Regions from separate parts of the Massilia luteola genome, predicted to be linked through region 3. Evidence: riboswitches for the same ligand, from Rfam matches in the RefSeq annotation. Region 3 holds a riboswitch; each other region holds the start of a gene.

Region 1 (5,464 bases), on a different contig from region 3:
GTTCAGCAGCTCGCGCGCCAGCTGCAGCGTGTACACGGCGTCCTTGGCGTTGTAGCAGCCGGCCGTGTTGGGCAGGATCGTCCAGCGCGACGGCGGTACCGCGTCGAGCAGGTTCGGTTCGTTCGCGTGCTGGCCGATGTTCACGCGCCGGATCGCCACCGTGATGATTGCGGCACCCGACGCTTCCGTCGCCGCGCGGGTCTGTTCCAGGTCGCGGTATTTGCCGCTGCCCACCAGCAGGCGCGAGTCGTATGCCTTGCCGGCGATGGTCAACGGCCGGTCCGTTTGAGTCGTATTCGTCATGTCATGTTCCTTCAATGTCGAGGATCAGCCGCCGCCGATGGCGCGCACCACGTCCACGCGGTCGCGCGCGTGCAGGGGCGTGTCGCGCCAGCGCTCGCGCGGCACGACTTGCCGGTTCACGGCCAGCGCGAGCTTCTGGCCCGCGAGGCCCAGCGACTCGACGAGGTCGTGCAGGCTGGAGTCTCCGGGCAGCGCGTGCGCGGCGCCGTTCAATTCGATTTCCAGCACGGCGTCACTCCTTGTGATACAGCTCGGCGCCGCGCTTCATGAACTCGACGGCCTTCACCTGCATGCCCTGTTCCAGCGCGGCGTTGGCGGCGATGCCCTGGCCGGCCGCGTAGTCGCGCACTTCCTGCGTGATCTTCATCGAGCAGAAATGCGGACCGCACATGGAGCAGAAGTGCGCCACCTTGGCGGAATCCTTGGGCAATGTCTCGTCGTGGAAGGAACGCGCCTTGTCCGGATCGAGGCCGAGATTGAACTGGTCGTCCCAGCGGAATTCGAAGCGCGCCTTCGACAGCGCGTTGTCGCGGATCTGCGCGCCCGGATGACCCTTGGCCAGGTCGGCCGCGTGCGCCGCGATCTTGTACGTGATGATGCCGTCCTTGACGTCGTCCTTGTCGGGCAGGCCCAGGTGCTCCTTCGGCGTCACGTAGCACAGCATCGCCGTGCCGTACCAGCCGATGTTGGCGGCGCCGATGCCGGACGTGATGTGGTCGTAGCCCGGCGCGATGTCGGTCGTCAGCGGCCCAAGCGTGTAGAACGGCGCCTCGTGGCACTGCTCCAGCTGCAGGTCCATGTTTTCCTTGATCAGCTGCAGCGGCACGTGGCCCGGGCCTTCGATCATCACCTGCACGTCGTGCTTCCACGCGACCTGCGTCAGTTCGCCGAGGGTCTTCAGTTCGGACAGCTGGGCTTCGTCGTTGGCGTCGTAGATCGAGCCGGGACGCAGGCCGTCGCCCAGGCTGAACGCGACGTCGTAGGCCTTCATGATCGCGCAGATCTCTTCGAAATGCGTGTACAGGAACGATTCCTTGTGGTGGGCGAGGCACCACTTGGCCATGATCGAGCCGCCGCGCGAGACGATGCCGGTGAGCCTGCTCGCGGTCATCGGCACGTAGGCGAGACGCACGCCGGCGTGGATGGTGAAGTAGTCGACGCCTTGCTCCGCCTGCTCGATCAGCGTGTCGCGGTAGATCTCCCAGGTCAGGTCCTCGGCCTTGCCGTGCACCTTTTCCAGCGCCTGGTACAGCGGCACCGTGCCGATGGGGACGGGGCTGTTCCGGATGATCCATTCGCGGGTCTCGTGGATATGCTTGCCGGTGGAGAGATCCATCACGGTGTCGCCGCCCCAGCGCGTGGCCCAGGTCATCTTCTCGACTTCCTCGCCGATCGACGACGTCACGGCCGAGTTGCCGATGTTCGCATTGATCTTCACGAGGAAGTTGCGGCCGATGATCATCGGTTCCGATTCCGGGTGGTTGATGTTGTTCGGCAGGATGGCGCGGCCGCGCGCGATCTCGTCGCGCACGAATTCGGGCGTGATCTCGCGCGGGACCGATGCGCCGAACGACTGGCCCGGATGCTGGCGGCCCAGCACCTGCGCCATGCGCTTGCCCGTGGGACCGGCGGCCTCCATCGCGGCGAGGTATTCCTGGCGGCGCAGGTTTTCGCGGATGGCGACATATTCCATCTCGGGCGTGATGATGCCCTGGCGCGCGTAATGCATCTGCGTGACGTTGCGCCCGGCGACCGCGCGGCGCGGCTTGCGCTGCAGGTGGAAGCGCAGCTCGGCCAGTTTCGGATCGTTCAGGCGTTCGACGCCGTAGTGGGACGTCGGACCCGCCAGTTCCTCGGTGTCGCCGCGCTCGCGGATCCAGTCCGCACGCAGCGGCGCCAGGCCGGAGCGGATGTCGATGACGGCGTCGGGATCGGTGTACGGACCCGACGTGTCGTAGACCCACACGGGCGGATTCGGCTCATGGCCGAACGACGCCGGGGTGTCGGACTGGCGGATCTCGCGCATCGGCACGCGGATGTCCGGGCGGCTGCCCGTCACGTAGACCTTGCGGGAATTGGGCAGCGGCGCGACGGCGGCGGCATCGACGGTGGCGCTGGCGGAGAGGAATTTCGGATCGGCGTTCAAGTGCACTCCTTGTTGGTCACTAAGGGGCATTTCGAAACCGTCGCGAGCGGCAGCAGTTTTGGCCGGGACGCGCAGCTGTACGCGAATACAGCGAGCATCGCAGGGCAAAAAATGCAACGCGCAGCAGGTTTAGAAGTGCCCCGGGAGATCGGCGATCCAGCTGGAGGAGGTGCAAAGATGCGGGCAGACGAACGTGCACGCGGAACTCTGTAGCTTCCCTTCGCTGGCATTATCCAGATCAGGTTCAGAGGGTATTTCTCACCCACGCCGCGTGACGGCGCAGGACCCCTAGCATTGATGTCGCCCCGGATGGCCGGAGCGACGGGACGGAGTGTACGCGTGTTTTTTCAGAATGGCAAACGCCGGATCGCCTGCGCGACCGCGTCCGGCGCCTCCAGCGGCAGCAGGTGGCCGCGTCCCGGCACCGTCTCCAGCACCGCGTGCGGGATGAACGGGAGCAGGTGCGTGAGCAGCGCCGCCGGCGGGTCGACGCGATCCAGTTCGCCGGAGACGACCGTCACCGGCACGGCGATCCTGCGCGCCCGTTCCGTGATGTCGTGCGCCATCGCGCCATGCGGCCAGGCCCGTTTCGCGGCGTGCGCGCCGCGCAGGCTGTCCTCGACGACCTGGCTGCGCAGCGCGGGCGGCAGCGGGCCCGCGCTCAGCACGTGGTCGAGCGTGGCGCCGACGGCGGCCGCGTCGTCGTAGGCGTGGGCGATGGCGTCGCGCTGCTGCGCGTCGAGCGGCAGCGGCAGGGGTGGCGACGGCGCCACGAGGACGAGGCCGCGCAACCCGGCCGGGCGGTCCGCCGCGAGATATTGCGCGAGCTTGCCGCCCATCGAGTGGCCGACGAGGAGATAGCGGTCGAGCGCCAGCGCCTCGACCACGCCGCGCACGTCGGCCGCCATGTCGGCCAGCGCGTAGCCCGCGTCGGGCTGGCTGGAATCGCCCCAGCCGCGCAGGTCGACGGCCACATGCCGGTAACCGTCGGGCAGGGCGCCGATCACGGGTTGCCACGTGCGCGCCGAACCGCCCCAGTAGTGCAGATAGAGCAGGGTGGTCGCGCCGCTGCCGGTGAGGTGGACATCGAGTTCGATGCCGTTGGTCTTGATCTTCATTGCCGTTCCTGGGTGATGGGGTAAGACGAAGACTGTAACTTCCATCGGTTCGTTCGATAATCCCGGATTTCGTGGCATCATTTACCACTTTGGGTGGGAGATCGCATGGACCGGGTGACGAGCATGGCGGTGTTCGTGAAGAGCGTCGAGGGCGGCAGCCTGGCGGCCGCGGCGCGCCACTTCGGGCTGTCGCACGCGATGGTGAGCAAGCATCTGCGCGGCCTGGAGCAGAGCCTGGGCGTGCGCCTGCTGACCCTCACCACGCGCCGCCTGACGCTGACGGAGGCCGGCGACAATTACTTCCGGCGCTGCGTGCAGATCCTCGCCGACATCGAGGAGGCCAACCGCGAGGCGATGCAGTTGCAGGCCGTGCCGCGCGGCCTGCTGCGCCTGACGGCACCCGTGACGTTCGGCGAGCAGCACCTGGCGCCCGCGCTCGCGGCATTCCTCGCGCGCTATCCCGACATCGTGCTGGACGTCGAGCTGACGGACCGCTTTTCGGACCTCATCGACGAAGGCTTCGACCTGGCGCTGCGCATCGGCCGCCTGCCCGATTCGGCGCTCGTCGCGCGCCGCCTCGGCGCCAGCCGCATGATCACGTGCGCGGCGCCGGCCTACCTCGCGCGCCACGGCACGCCCGCGCATCCGTCCGAACTGGCGGCCCACCGCTGCCTGTACCTGAGCGGCGTGACGACGCCGGGCGAGTGGTGGTACGAGGCCGGCGGCGGCCGGATGACGGTCCGGGTCGACGGCCCGCTGCGGACGAATTCGATCGCGCTGGCATGCCAGGCGGCGCGCGCGGGCGCGGGCATCGTGTTCGGTCCGGCGTTCGCGCTCGCACCGTCGATCGCGGCCGGCGCCCTCGTGCCCGTGCTGGAGGACTTCGCCGGCGCCGCGCTGGACATCCACGCCCTCTACCTCAGCAAGCGCCACATGTCGAAGAAGCTGCGCCTGCTGATCGATTTCCTGGCCGGCCGCTTTGCCCCGCCGGTGGGCATGGACGGCGTTTGATGCGATACTGTCGGCGTCAATCCACCGTTCCGCCCACGCGATCCATGGCCATCCTGACCCACCTGCTGCTGTACCCGATCAAATCCTGCGCCGGCATCGCCGTCCGGTCGGCCGTCGTGAACGAATCCGGCCTGTCCGCGCTGGGCGTGCACGACCGCGAATGGATGCTGGTGACGGACGACGGCCAGTTCCTCACGCAGCGCGAGCATCCGCGCATGGCGCTGATCCGGCCGCTGCCCGACGGCGGCAGGCTGCGCGTCCATGCGCCCGGCATGGATGAACTGGCGCTGCCGCTCGCGTGGGACGAGGCGGCCGCCACGCGCACCGTGCGGATCTGGGACGACAAGGTCGACGCCGCCGATTGCGGCGACGCGGCGGCCGCCTGGTTTTCGGCCGCGCTGGCCACGCCGTGCCGCCTCGTGCGCTTCCACCGCGACGTCGTGCGGCCGACGAGCACCAGGTGGACGGATGGCGTGGAAGCGCGGACGCGCTTTGCGGACGGCTATCCGCTGCTGCTGATCGGCCAGGCGTCGCTCGACGACCTCAACGCGCGCCTCGTCGCGGCCGGCCGCCATGCGCTGCCGATGGACCGCTTCCGCCCGAACCTCGTCGTCGACGGTCTCGACGCGTGCGAAGAAGATTTCCTGGCGACGCTGACGGTGGGCGGCGTCCAGATCCGTCCCGTGAAGCCGTGCGCGCGCTGCCCGATCCCGTCCATCGACCAGGCGACGGGCATCCCGGGCCCGGACCCGCTCGACATCCTGCAGACCTACCGCGCCAATCCGCGCATGGAAGGCGCCATCTGCCTGGGCATGAATTGCATCGTGACGGCGGGTGCCGGCAGCGAACTGCATCTCGGCCAGGAGATGGAAACGGAAATCGCGTT
Region 2 (5,464 bases), on a different contig from region 3:
CGTTTCGGCTGGCAGATGACGTTCCTGGCCGTCGCGCTGCTCGGCGTGATCGCGTTCGGCGGCATCGCCCTGCTCGTCCCGCGCGGCATCGCCGGCAGCGCGCCCGCCGGCCTGCTCACCCAATTATCGGTGCTGAAGAAACCGCGCCTGCTGCTCGTGTACGCGATGACGACCCTGGGCTACGGCGGCTCGTTCATCGCCTTCACCTATCTCGCGGCCATCCTCGAACAGGTCGCCGGCTTTGCGCCGGGCAGCGTCGGCCTCGTGATGCTCGTGTACGGCGTGTCGGTCGCCTTCGGCAATATCTGGGGCGGCAGGCTGGCGGACCGCAAAGGCCCAGTACGCGCCCTGCAGATCGTGTTCGCGCTGCTGGCCGCCGTGCTGTTCGTCCTCGACGTCACGGCCGCGAACAAGGTCGCCGTCCTCGTCACGGTGCTGGCCTGGGGCGCCGTCGCCTTCGGCAACGTGCCGGGCCTGCAGGTCTACGTCGTGCGCCGCGCCGAGATCGACGCGCCGCGCGCCGTGGACGTGGCGTCCGGCCTGAACATCGCCGCGTTCAACGTCGGCATCGCCCTCGGCGCCTGGGGCGGCGGCCTGATCGTCGCGCACCTCGGCCTGATGCACACGACGTGGATCGGCGGCCTGATCGTCGTCGGCGCTTTCCTGCTCACCACGCTGGCCGGCTGGCTGGACCGGCGCGACCCGGCACCGCATCCGGACGAGGCGGCACGCGCCAAACGCGTCGATTACTTGTCCAGCTCCGCGTAATGGCGGAAGATCCCTTCCTCGTTGAAGGGCAGCCGCCGCTTCGATGTCAGGTAGGCCGCGATGCGCGGCCGCGCGGCCACCCGGTCGTGCAGCGCCATCAGCAGCGGATAGCCCGCGTCGATGCGCGCCAGCGCCTTCGGGAAGGCGTAGCGCAGGCCGGCGACGAGCTGGAACAGCGCCAGGTCGGCATACGTGACCGCATCGCCCAGCAGATAGTCCTTCGGCTCCGACCGGGCCAGGATATTCTCGAACCAGTCGAAGAACTTGGGGATGCGCGTGTCGATGAAGTCGGCCGCGCGCCGCTTGGCCTCCGGGCGCTGGTCCTCGAAATACAGTGACGTGGCGATCGGGTGATGGGTGTCGTGCGCTTCCGCCACGATGTCGGCGATCGTCAGCTCGATCTGGCTCACCCAGTATCTACCTTGCGCATCCTGCGGCGCCAGCCCGTGGCGCTCACCCAGGAACATCAGGATGTTGGCGGTCTGCCCGACCGTCACGTCGCCCGCCTTCAGGAACGGCGGCGCGAACGACGGATGGTCGGCGCCGTCCATCGCCGCCATCATGCGCGCCATGCCGCCCGGCCCGCGCGCCACATCGACGTATTGCACGCCCGCTTCTTCCAGCGCCAGGCGGACGAATTCGCCGCGGCCCTGGATGCTCGGCCAGTAAAAAAGTTCATACACCATGCGACGCTCCTCAACTTGTTCGGTCTGACTCAATTATTGAGCAGCTTTTCGATGTTCGGCGCAGCAATCGTGCTAGTCTTGCGTCTGGCACTTGCCTGACAAAAGATCAACAAAGAGAGACATGAAGACAATAAGAAATACGGGGGGAATGAGTTATCGATGGCATCGATCTTGATCTGCTGAACGATCAATTACCGTTTAGCAAAAAACTGACGAGATAAATCCACCGATACCGTACCCGGAGCGCACCATGATTTTCGCTCACCTGACCAAACACTGGATGGCCCGCCGGCGCCAGTACAGCCTGTCGTCGTGGGTCCTGTGCATCGCGCGCAGCCTGCGCGTGCTGGCCTATTACCGCGACCACCGCACCCTGTGCCGGCTCGGCGTCTACCGCAAGCACGTGGCGGGCCTGGCCAACGACGACCCGTTCCACCACCTCAGCCACCGCGACTACCTGATCAAGGGCCTGAGCCCGCGCCAGCGCGTGCAGGCCGTGCTGAGCCACTACCGCTTCGAGGAATCGACGTTCAACGAGGGCTATCTGGAAGCCGTCTACGGCCAGCGCTGCCTGCCCCTGTGGCAGCACGAGGCCGAAGGCAGCAGCTTCATGATCCAGCTCGAAATGGCGTCGCGCAGCAATGCGGAAGGCGACCTCACCGTCGCGCTGATCGCGGACGGCAAATGCCTGCACCGCCTGTCCTTCAGCTGGCTCGACGGCGGGATGGCGGGCGTCGACATGCCGGTCGTCGCCTTCATCGCACGCAACCAGGGCCGCTGGGTCGATTCCGGCGCCGCGTTCGAGGCGTTCGAGCGCATCTTCCCGAACAATTCGCCCAGCTTCTTCTGCTTCGCGGCCATGCAGGGCATCGCACTGGCGCTCGGCATGGACAAGGTCGTCGCCATCCGCAGCGAAGCGCATATCGCCTACGATCCCGACCCGGAAAAGCACTTCGCCAACGCCTACGACGGCTTCTGGAAAATCCTCGGCGGCGAAGAGATGCCCGGCCGCGACGGCTACCTGATCCCGCTGCCGTTCTACGTCAAGCCGCTGTCCGAGATGCCGTCCAAGCACCGCAAGCGCGCGGCCTTGCGGCGCGAGCACTGGCGCCTCATCGGCGAAGCCTCACGTGCCATCGTGCAGCGCCACCTGCTGCACGCGCGGGCGCACGTGGCGCATCCGGCGGCGATTCCCGAGCCGGCCTGAACGGCGCCATTGACAGACGCACCATATTAGGGCGCGGTGTGCTACACTCGCGCCTTCGCTAGGGGTCCTGGGAGTTCGCTTCCCGGGTGAGAGATACCCTTCGTACCTGATCTGGATAATGCCAGCGAAGGAAAGCGCAACGCAGTTCCCATCCTTGTTTGCCCTTCCCCCCGTTGGCTCCGGCTTTTAAGAAAAAGCAGCGCGCCCATCGTCGGCGCGCGAAAACGAGCAAACCATGAACCGTCATTTGAAGTACACCATCCTGGCCGGCGCCGTCGCGCAAGCCTTCATCGCGAACGCGCAGGCGCAGGACACCACCCACCCGGTCGCCGAAGTCGTCGTCACGGGCAACCGCTTCATCACCGTCGACCGCGCCAGCGTCGGCGGCTTCGGCGAGGCGTCGCTGTTCGACACCCCGGCCTCCATCACCGCCATCGGCCGCACGCAGATGCAGGACCTGTCGATCCGCTCCACGACCGACGCGATGCGCTTCGACGCGTCCGTGGCCGACGCCTACAACGCCGTCGGCTATGCCGAGCAATTCTCGATCCGCGGCTTCGCGCTGGACAACAACTACAGCTACCGCAAGGACGGCTTCGCGATCCCGGGCGACACCCAGATCCCGCTGGAGAACAAGGAACGCATCGAAGTGCTGAAAGGCCTCGCGGGCCTGACGGCCGGCATCGCCACGCCTGGCGGCATCGTCAACTACGTGACCAAGCGTCCGACTGCCGCGCCGCTGCGCTCCGCCACGGTGGAAGTCTCCGAGCGCGGCACGCTGTACGGCACCGTGGATCTCGGCGGCCGCTTCGAGGACCGCCGCTTCGGCTACCGCATCAACGCGGCCGCCGCCGACCTGCACCCGTACGTGCGCGGCGCCAACGGCGACCGCCAGTTCGTGTCGGCCGCCTTCGACTGGCAGATCACGCCGGATGCGCTGCTGCAGCTGGACATGGATTACCAGCGCAAGGCCCAGATCACGGCGCCCGGCTTCCAGCTGATCCGCAACGAGGTGCTGCCGACCGGCGTATCGCCCAACATGCTGCTGAACGACCAGCCGTGGACGCGCCCCGTCACGACCAAGGACAGCAATCTCGGACTGCGCTTCGAATACAAGCTCGCCCCCGGCTGGCTCGCGACCGTGGCCGCCAACAAGCACTGGTTCAAGCGCAACGACTTCACCGCGTTCCCTTACGGCTGCAGCAACGAGGGCGCGGGCTTCTATCCGGGCTACTGCTCGAACGGCGACTACGACGTCTACGACTACCAGAGCACGGGCGAGCGCAAGTCGCCGTGGGGCGTGCAGGCGCAGGTGCAAGGTAAATTCGCGACCGGCACGATCCGCCACGCGCTGACCGTCGGCACCTCGTATTCCGAGCGCCACGACAGCTTCGGCGACTACGTGTACGACTACGTCGGCTACAGCAATCTGTGGCACCCGCTCGTGTCGCCGCACGTCGCCGCTGATCGCGTGACGGGCTCCGTGTCCGAGCGCCGCAGCGACGAGGAACGCGCCCTGTTCGCGCAGGACATCGTGAGCCTGACCAACCAGCTGACCGTGCACGCGGGCCTGCGCCACGTGGACGTGAAACGCAGCGACGCGCACAGCGACGATTCATTCCTGCTGCCGAACGTCGCCCTCGTGTTCAGCCCAGCGCGCGAGTGGAACGTGTACGCCGCCGTCAGCCACGGCCTGCAGCACGGCGGCGTCGCCCCGATGCAGACGGCGAACGAGAACCAGGTGCTGGCGCCGCAGCGTTCGCACCAGGTCGAGATCGGCGCCAAGGCCGCGCTGGACAATGGCGTCAACCTGTCGGCCGCGCTGTTCCAGATCCGCCAGGGCCTGGAATACACGGATGCGAACAACACGTTCGTCCGCAACGGCAAAGAGACGCACCGCGGCCTCGAACTGACGGCGCAGGGCAAGGCCACGCCCGCGCTGGACTGGAGCCTGTCGCTGATGGCGCTGAACACGCGCCAGGAAGGCACGGGCCAGGCGGGCATCGACGGCAAGCGCGTGACGGACGTCCCCGCGTTCAAGTCGACGGCGTGGGTGCAGTACGCGGTGGCAGCGGTTCCGGGCCTGAAGCTGGACGGCACGTGGCAATATTCGGGCAGGAAGGCGTTCGACGTCGAGAACACGGTGTTCGTGCCGGACTACCACGTGTTCGGCGTGGGCGCGTCGTATGGCGTGAAATGGGGCGCGACGAACGTCACCTTGCGTGCACGGGCCGAGAACCTGTTCGACAAGTTCTACTGGCGCGACGTGACGCCGGAACTGGGCGGCTACCTGCTGCCGGGCGCACCGCGCACGTTCCGCATGTCGGCGCAGTTCGATTTCTAAGCTGACCTGCGACCCGTCGCCCCCGCGCAGGCGTGGGCCCAAGTGTCGGTACGAAGTCGCGGAAGCAGGCGCGGTTCGATTCTCAACCGACGTCGCCCCCGCGCAGGCTGGGGCTCAAGTTTGTATCCAGGTGGGCAGAGATTAGGTTCCCGCCTGCGCGGGAACGACCGGTGGGCAACCGATCAACGCTTCCACCTGCCGCAACCGCTCCTCCAGCTCCCCCGTCAACAACGTGAACGGAATGCGGCGCTCATCGAGCACGGCCAGCAACTGCGCATGCACGCGCTGGCGCACCTCTTCCGACTCGCGCTGCAGCCCGTCCGGCACCCACGGCAGGTCGGGCGCCGCGACGAGCGTCCACGCATAATCGTGCGCCGCTTCCAGGGCCAGCAGGTCGGGCGGCACGCGGCCCCAGTAGATGCGGCTGTACACGGCCGTCATCAGCGGCGTCGTGTCGAC
Region 3 (5,464 bases):
ATGTCGAGGCCGCGCGCGGCGACGTCGGTGGCGACCAGCACCCGCACCTCGCCCGCCTTGAAGCGCTCGAGCGCGCGCAGGCGCGCGGGCTGCGGCTTGTCGCCGTGGATCGAATCGGCGCCGACGCCTTGCGCGGCCAGCAGGTCGACGAGCTGGTCGACCCCCTTGCGCGTCTTCACGAACGCGAGCACCTGCGACCAGCCATGGCGCTCGAGCAGGTGCAGGAACAGCTCCGGCTTGCGCTTCTTGTCGACGGGGACGATCCACTGGCGGATCGCCTTCACCGTCGTGTTGCGCGGCGATGCCTCGATGCCGACGGGGTCGACCAGCAGCTTCGTCGCCAGCAGCCGGATCGGGTCGGAAAACGTCGCGGAGAACAGCAAGGTCTGGCGCCGCCTGGGCAGCAGCGCGAGCAGGTTGTCGATGTCGCGCGAGAACCCGAGGTCGAGCATGCGGTCGGCCTCGTCCAGCACGAGCGTCTGCACCTGGTTGAAGCGCACGGCGTTCTGGCGCTGCAGGTCGAGCAGGCGGCCGGGCGTGGCGACGAGCACGTCGACGCCCTTACGCAGCCGCATCATCTGCGGATTGATGCTGATGCCGCCGTACGCCACCATCGTGCGCAGCGGCAGCCCGGCCCCGTAGGCGCGCACGCTCTCGTGCACCTGCTCGGCCAGTTCGCGCGTCGGCACGAGGATCAGGGCGCGCACCGAATTGGCGGCGACCTGCACGCCATCCAGCACGAGGCGCTGCAGCAGGGGCAGGGCGAAGCCGGCCGTCTTGCCGGTGCCCGTCTGGGCGGCGGCCATGACGTCGCGTCCGGCCAGCACGGCGGGAATCGCCTGCGACTGGACGGCGGTGGGCGTGTGGTAGGACAGCGAGGCGAGGGTGCGCGTGATCTGGTCGATCAGGCCGAGCGAAGCGAACGACATGGTGGCGGAGGCAGTCTTGGAAAAGGCGACAGTGTAACCTGTCGCCCAACCTAGGGTCACGGCGGGTGTCCACTTGTCGTGAGTGCAACGCGCACGTACACTGCGCCTTCGTGGACTTCCGTTGCGACAAGGCCGATGGGCTTGATTTTATTACTCGTGTTTCTTGGAATGCTGCTCGGGTTCTCGTGCCTGGGCATCCCGATGGCTATCCGGGCCGTATGCCGGGCGCGAGGCCGCACGGCCGCGGCCCTCGTGTTGGCGGTTGCGAGCGCCGGCCTCGGTGCGCTTGCGGTGGTCCTGCCTTTCGCGCTCGTCATGTCGAGCCGGGTGTCCGCGTGGGGATTCGTCCTCGTCGTGACGGCGTGCGTCGGCGGCATTGCCGGCCTCGCCGGCTTCGTTCTCAGGCGACGTTTCGGGGAAACGGGCAGGCCCGCCGACGGCCTGTCCGGTGCCGCGTTCTTCCTTGCCGCGGCGGCGTTCCCGGTGAACTGGTTCTGGCTGGCGCCGCGGCTGGAGGCGTGGTTCCGGGTCGGCTGGACGTATTGATGCCGCCGGTGCGTCGTCCGGCGCCTAAGGCATATCGCCGGCCTTGCCAGGCGCAATGGCCAGCACGATCGCCCACAGCGCGAACTTGATGATGCGCTCGACCACATAGAAGCAGCACGCCCAGACCGCCAGCCTGGCGAACGAGAATCCGCCGTGCAGCGCCGAGTCGTCCACGCCGGCGGCCTGCAGCCATCCCTGCACGATCAAGACCGCGCAGACGCAGCACGGCAGCTCGATCCACCACTTGGTTGCCAAATTCTTTTTCATGCCGAAGTCTTTCCACGCCGGGTCCGATCCATTGCCGGCGCGAGTGTAGCAGCCCGGACACCCCCGAAAACACGCCGATTGTCACGCGCCGCCGCCGGCGAATGGGAAATCGACGTCCGGCCTCCGCCCCGACACGATGTCCGCGATCGCCTGCCCCGAACCGCATCCCATCGTCCAGCCCAGCGTGCCGTGGCCCGTGTTCAGGTACAGGTTCGCGAAGCGCGTGCGGCCGATGAGCGGGACGTTCGATGGCGTCAACGGCCGCAGGCCCGCCCAGTACGTGGCGGCGTCGTAGTCGCAGGCGCCGGGGAACAGCGCGCGGACGCGCCGCGTGATCGCCGCGCAGCGCACGGGGTTCAGGTCGCGCGTGTAACCGTTCAACTCGCACGTGCCGGCCACGCGCAGGCGCGCGCCCAGGCGCGAGAACACGAGCTTGTGGCCGTCGTCCGTCAGCGACACGGTCGGCGCGGCGTCGGCATCGATCACCGGATACGTGGCCGAATACCCCTTGCCCGGATAGATCATCAGCCGGATCCCCAGCGGCGCGAGCAGGTGCGCGGAAAAACTGCCCAGCGCGACGACGACGGCGTCCGCGTGCAGCTGCCGGTGGCGGCCTTCGGCGTCGATGATTTCCACGCCGTCGATGCGCTCGCCGCCGGCCAGCAGGCGCGTCGCCGTCGCGTTGTACAGGAAGCGGATGCCGGCGTCCGCGCCGCGCGCGGCCAGTTGCGACGTGAACCGGTACACGTCGCCGGATTCGTCGCTGGCCGTGAAGTCGCCGCCCACGAGCTGGCGGCGCACGGGCGCCAGCGCCGGTTCGATCCGCACGACCTCGTCGGCGTCCACGGTCATGCGCGGGCAGCCCAGGTCGCGCATCGCGGCGGCCGCGCGGCGGGCGCGCTCGAATTCCTTGTCGTCCGTGTAGAAATGGAGGATGCCGCGCGTGAGGCTGTCGTAGTCGATGCCCGTCCGCGCGCGCAGCGCCTGCAGGCTGCGGCGGCTGTACTCGGCCATGGCGACGATACGGCGCAGGTTGGCGGCGACGCGGCCGGGTGCGCACTCGCGCACGAATTGCAGGCACCAGCGCCATTGCAGCGGGTCGGCATGCAGGCGGAACAGCAGCGGCGCGTCTTCCCGGCCCAGCGACTGCACGACCTTGAGCAGGCCGGCGGGTGTGGCCCAGGGCTCGGCGTGCGACACGGAGATCTGGCAGCCGTTCGCGAAACTCGTCTCCTGCGCGGGGCCGCCCTGGCGTTCGATCACGGTGACGTCGTGGCCGGCCTCGCGCAGGTACCAGGCGGTCGCGGTCCCGACGATGCCGGCGCCGAGGACGAGCACGTTCATCGGCGCACCGCCGCGCTACGGCGTGGGTGGGTTCTGGAAACAGGAAGTTGCATGCCGCTCCTCGTTGGCGTCGTGGTGACGGGCGGCGCCGGCAAGGGAGGGCGGGCGCCGGCGCGGGGACCGGTATCCGCATGCTTCCCTTCGCTGGCATTACCCAGATCAGGTTCGGAGGGTGTTTCTCACCCGCGGGCCGCGGTTGCGGCTGCAGGACCCCTAGCGTTGCCTTATGGCAGGGAGAATTCTAACCGGTCCGCGGCGCGGCGGCAAAGTGGACGAGCAAGCGAGGCGATGGATGCGCGGCGGCGCCGGCGCGCGAATGCGGCCGGACGGCGGCAGGCTGCGCGGCGCGCGGCTCAGGCCGGGATGACGGCCGTGGCCGGGGCCAGCGCGACGGTGGGCTTCACCGGTTCGCGCCGGTCCTGGCAGGCCACCAGCGTGAGGCAGGCCAGGAGCAGCAGGCGATGGCAGGCACGATGGGGTTTCATGGCGCTCTCTCCTTTGGCCTCATCCTAGCCGACCCGCACGGGAGACGGCGCGCCGCTGGAGGACGCTCAGAAGCGGTAGCCGATGCTCGCGCGCACGACCGGATAGACCTTGAACGAGTCCACGTCGTCGCGCAGGTGCAGTTGCTCGGCGGCGATGTCGTTGATGAGCGCCACGCAGTCCGTCAGCGACGTCGGGCAGCTCGTGCTGGCCAGATGCACGTTCGGATTACCCTGGTAAAACACGCCGAGGTCGACGTTGCTGGTCCAGCGCGAGGACGGGGCCAGCGCATTGCCCCAGCCGATGCCGACGTAGGGCGCGGCCTTGCGGTAATCGATGCTGCCGGTCAGGAGGCCGACGTCGGCCGTCGAGTAGGTATGGCCGTTCAGCGTGAAGGCGCCGGCGCCGTTCGGCCTGGCCTTGGCGTCGAACTTGTTGCCGTTGTAGAGGACGCCGCCGGTCAGGTGGAAGCTGCTGCCTTCGGTCAGGTACCAGTCGAACAGGAGGTCGAACGTCTGCAGCTTGCCCTTGAGGTCGTACTCGACGAGGTTCGACGTCTTGGTCAAGTTGTGGCGGAAATAGTTGACGCCGAAGCGGCCGTTCAGATAGGTTTCCATCGGCACGACGACGTGGAAGCCCACGCCGGTGGTGCCGAGGTCGGCCGTTGCGCCGACCTGCGCGTTGGCGGCGCCCGCCGCCAGCAGGGCGGCCGCCAGCACGGTTTGTTTCGCGAACATCGATGACCTTTCAGTGGATTGGAGCCGGCGATTGTAGCCGCGCACTTGCTCCAAGAGAAATATTGCGGCCCGGTCTGTTGTAATCCCGCCCGGCGACAATGTAAGCATGTGTTGCAACGAATTGTACGTAACATTTCGTTTGATAAACTCGACCCAAACATTACAAAGAGGTCATCCTATGAAATCCCTGATCTTCGGCGTGGCGCTGTGCGCCGCCGCTCTCCCGGCCCTGGCCCAGACGAATGTGTCCATCAGCGTCGGCCAGCCCGGCTTCTATGGCCGGGTCGACATCGGCGACTTCGCGCCGCGCCCCGTCCTGTATGCGCCGCAACCGGTGATCATCACGCCGGCGCCGCAATACGTGGCCGAACCGATCTACCTGCGCGTGCCGCCGGGCCACCGCAGGCACTGGGCGCGTTACTGCGGCCGTTACGGCGCGTGCGGCCGCCCGGTCCTGTTCGTGCGCGACGAGTGGTACACGAACACCTATGTGCCGCGCTACCGTGAGCATTTCGGCGGGTATCGCGAAGGACACCGCGGCGGACCGCGCGACGTGCGCGTCGTCGAGCGCGTGGAATACCGCGACGGCGGCGGCCACGGCCGCCACGAGGACCGGGAGCACGGCCGCGGCCACGATGAAGGACATGGCCACGGCAACGGCAACGGCAACGGCCATGGTCACGGCCACGGCCACGGCCACGACTGATCCGTGACGGGGCGTTGCGCCGCCCCGTAGTAGACTGTCCGCGTGAGCCCGGCAGCGGGCGTGACCGACGGAGGCAGGCTTGCAGGGCGATATCGTGATCGTGGGCGGCGGGGCGGGCGGACTGGAACTGGCTTGCAAACTGGGCCGCAAACTGGGGCCAGGCAAGGTGACGCTGGTCGACAGCCGGCTGTACCACGTGTGGAAGCCGTCGCTGCACGAAGTGGCGGCCGGCACGCTGGACATCCACCAGGAAGGCCTGTCGTACCAGATGCTGGCGCACGACCGCGGCTTTTCCTTCGTGTACGGGGCCATGACGGCGCTCGACGCGGCCGCGCGGCACATCACGATCGCGCCCGTCACCACGGCGGCCGACGGCGAGGAAGTGCTGCCGGAGCGCACCCTCGGCTATCGCTCGCTCGTGATCGCCGTCGGCAGCACGTCGAATTATTTCG

Evidence for each region. Region 3 has a riboswitch for thiamine pyrophosphate ahead of U9J41_RS21050 (D-amino acid dehydrogenase). Riboswitches for the same ligand answer to the same signal wherever they lie in the genome.
Region 1: linked by a shared signal. The riboswitch ahead of thiC (phosphomethylpyrimidine synthase ThiC) and the one ahead of U9J41_RS21050 (D-amino acid dehydrogenase) in region 3 are both predicted to bind thiamine pyrophosphate.
Region 2: linked by a shared signal. The riboswitch ahead of U9J41_RS01020 (TonB-dependent siderophore receptor) and the one ahead of U9J41_RS21050 (D-amino acid dehydrogenase) in region 3 are both predicted to bind thiamine pyrophosphate.

The regions. Positions count from the first base shown of each region.
Region 1 covers NZ_JAXOFN010000005.1:165,962-171,425, reverse strand. The annotation lists gene U9J41_RS08635 (thiazole synthase) at 1-303, opposite strand, end outside; gene thiS (sulfur carrier protein ThiS) at 328-531, opposite strand; gene thiC (phosphomethylpyrimidine synthase ThiC) at 536-2,449, opposite strand; TPP riboswitch at 2,648-2,749, opposite strand; gene U9J41_RS08620 (alpha/beta fold hydrolase) at 2,797-3,567, opposite strand; gene U9J41_RS08615 (LysR family transcriptional regulator) at 3,673-4,578, shown strand; gene U9J41_RS08610 (MOSC domain-containing protein) at 4,623-5,464, shown strand, end outside.
Region 2 covers NZ_JAXOFN010000001.1:214,254-219,717, reverse strand. The annotation lists gene U9J41_RS01035 (MFS transporter) at 1-768, shown strand, start outside; gene U9J41_RS01030 (glutathione S-transferase) at 747-1,454, opposite strand; gene U9J41_RS01025 (DUF535 family protein) at 1,705-2,661, shown strand; TPP riboswitch at 2,712-2,811, shown strand; gene U9J41_RS01020 (TonB-dependent siderophore receptor) at 2,897-5,005, shown strand; gene U9J41_RS01015 (ATP-binding protein) at 5,147-5,464, opposite strand, start outside.
Region 3 covers NZ_JAXOFN010000023.1:25,226-30,689, reverse strand. The annotation lists gene U9J41_RS21065 (DEAD/DEAH box helicase) at 1-929, opposite strand, end outside; gene U9J41_RS21060 (hypothetical protein) at 1,086-1,475, shown strand; gene U9J41_RS21055 (hypothetical protein) at 1,500-1,742, opposite strand; gene U9J41_RS21050 (D-amino acid dehydrogenase) at 1,824-3,086, opposite strand; TPP riboswitch at 3,206-3,311, opposite strand; gene U9J41_RS21045 (hypothetical protein) at 3,440-3,571, opposite strand; gene U9J41_RS21040 (hypothetical protein) at 3,638-4,306, opposite strand; gene U9J41_RS21035 (hypothetical protein) at 4,485-5,012, shown strand; gene U9J41_RS21030 (NAD(P)/FAD-dependent oxidoreductase) at 5,092-5,464, shown strand, end outside.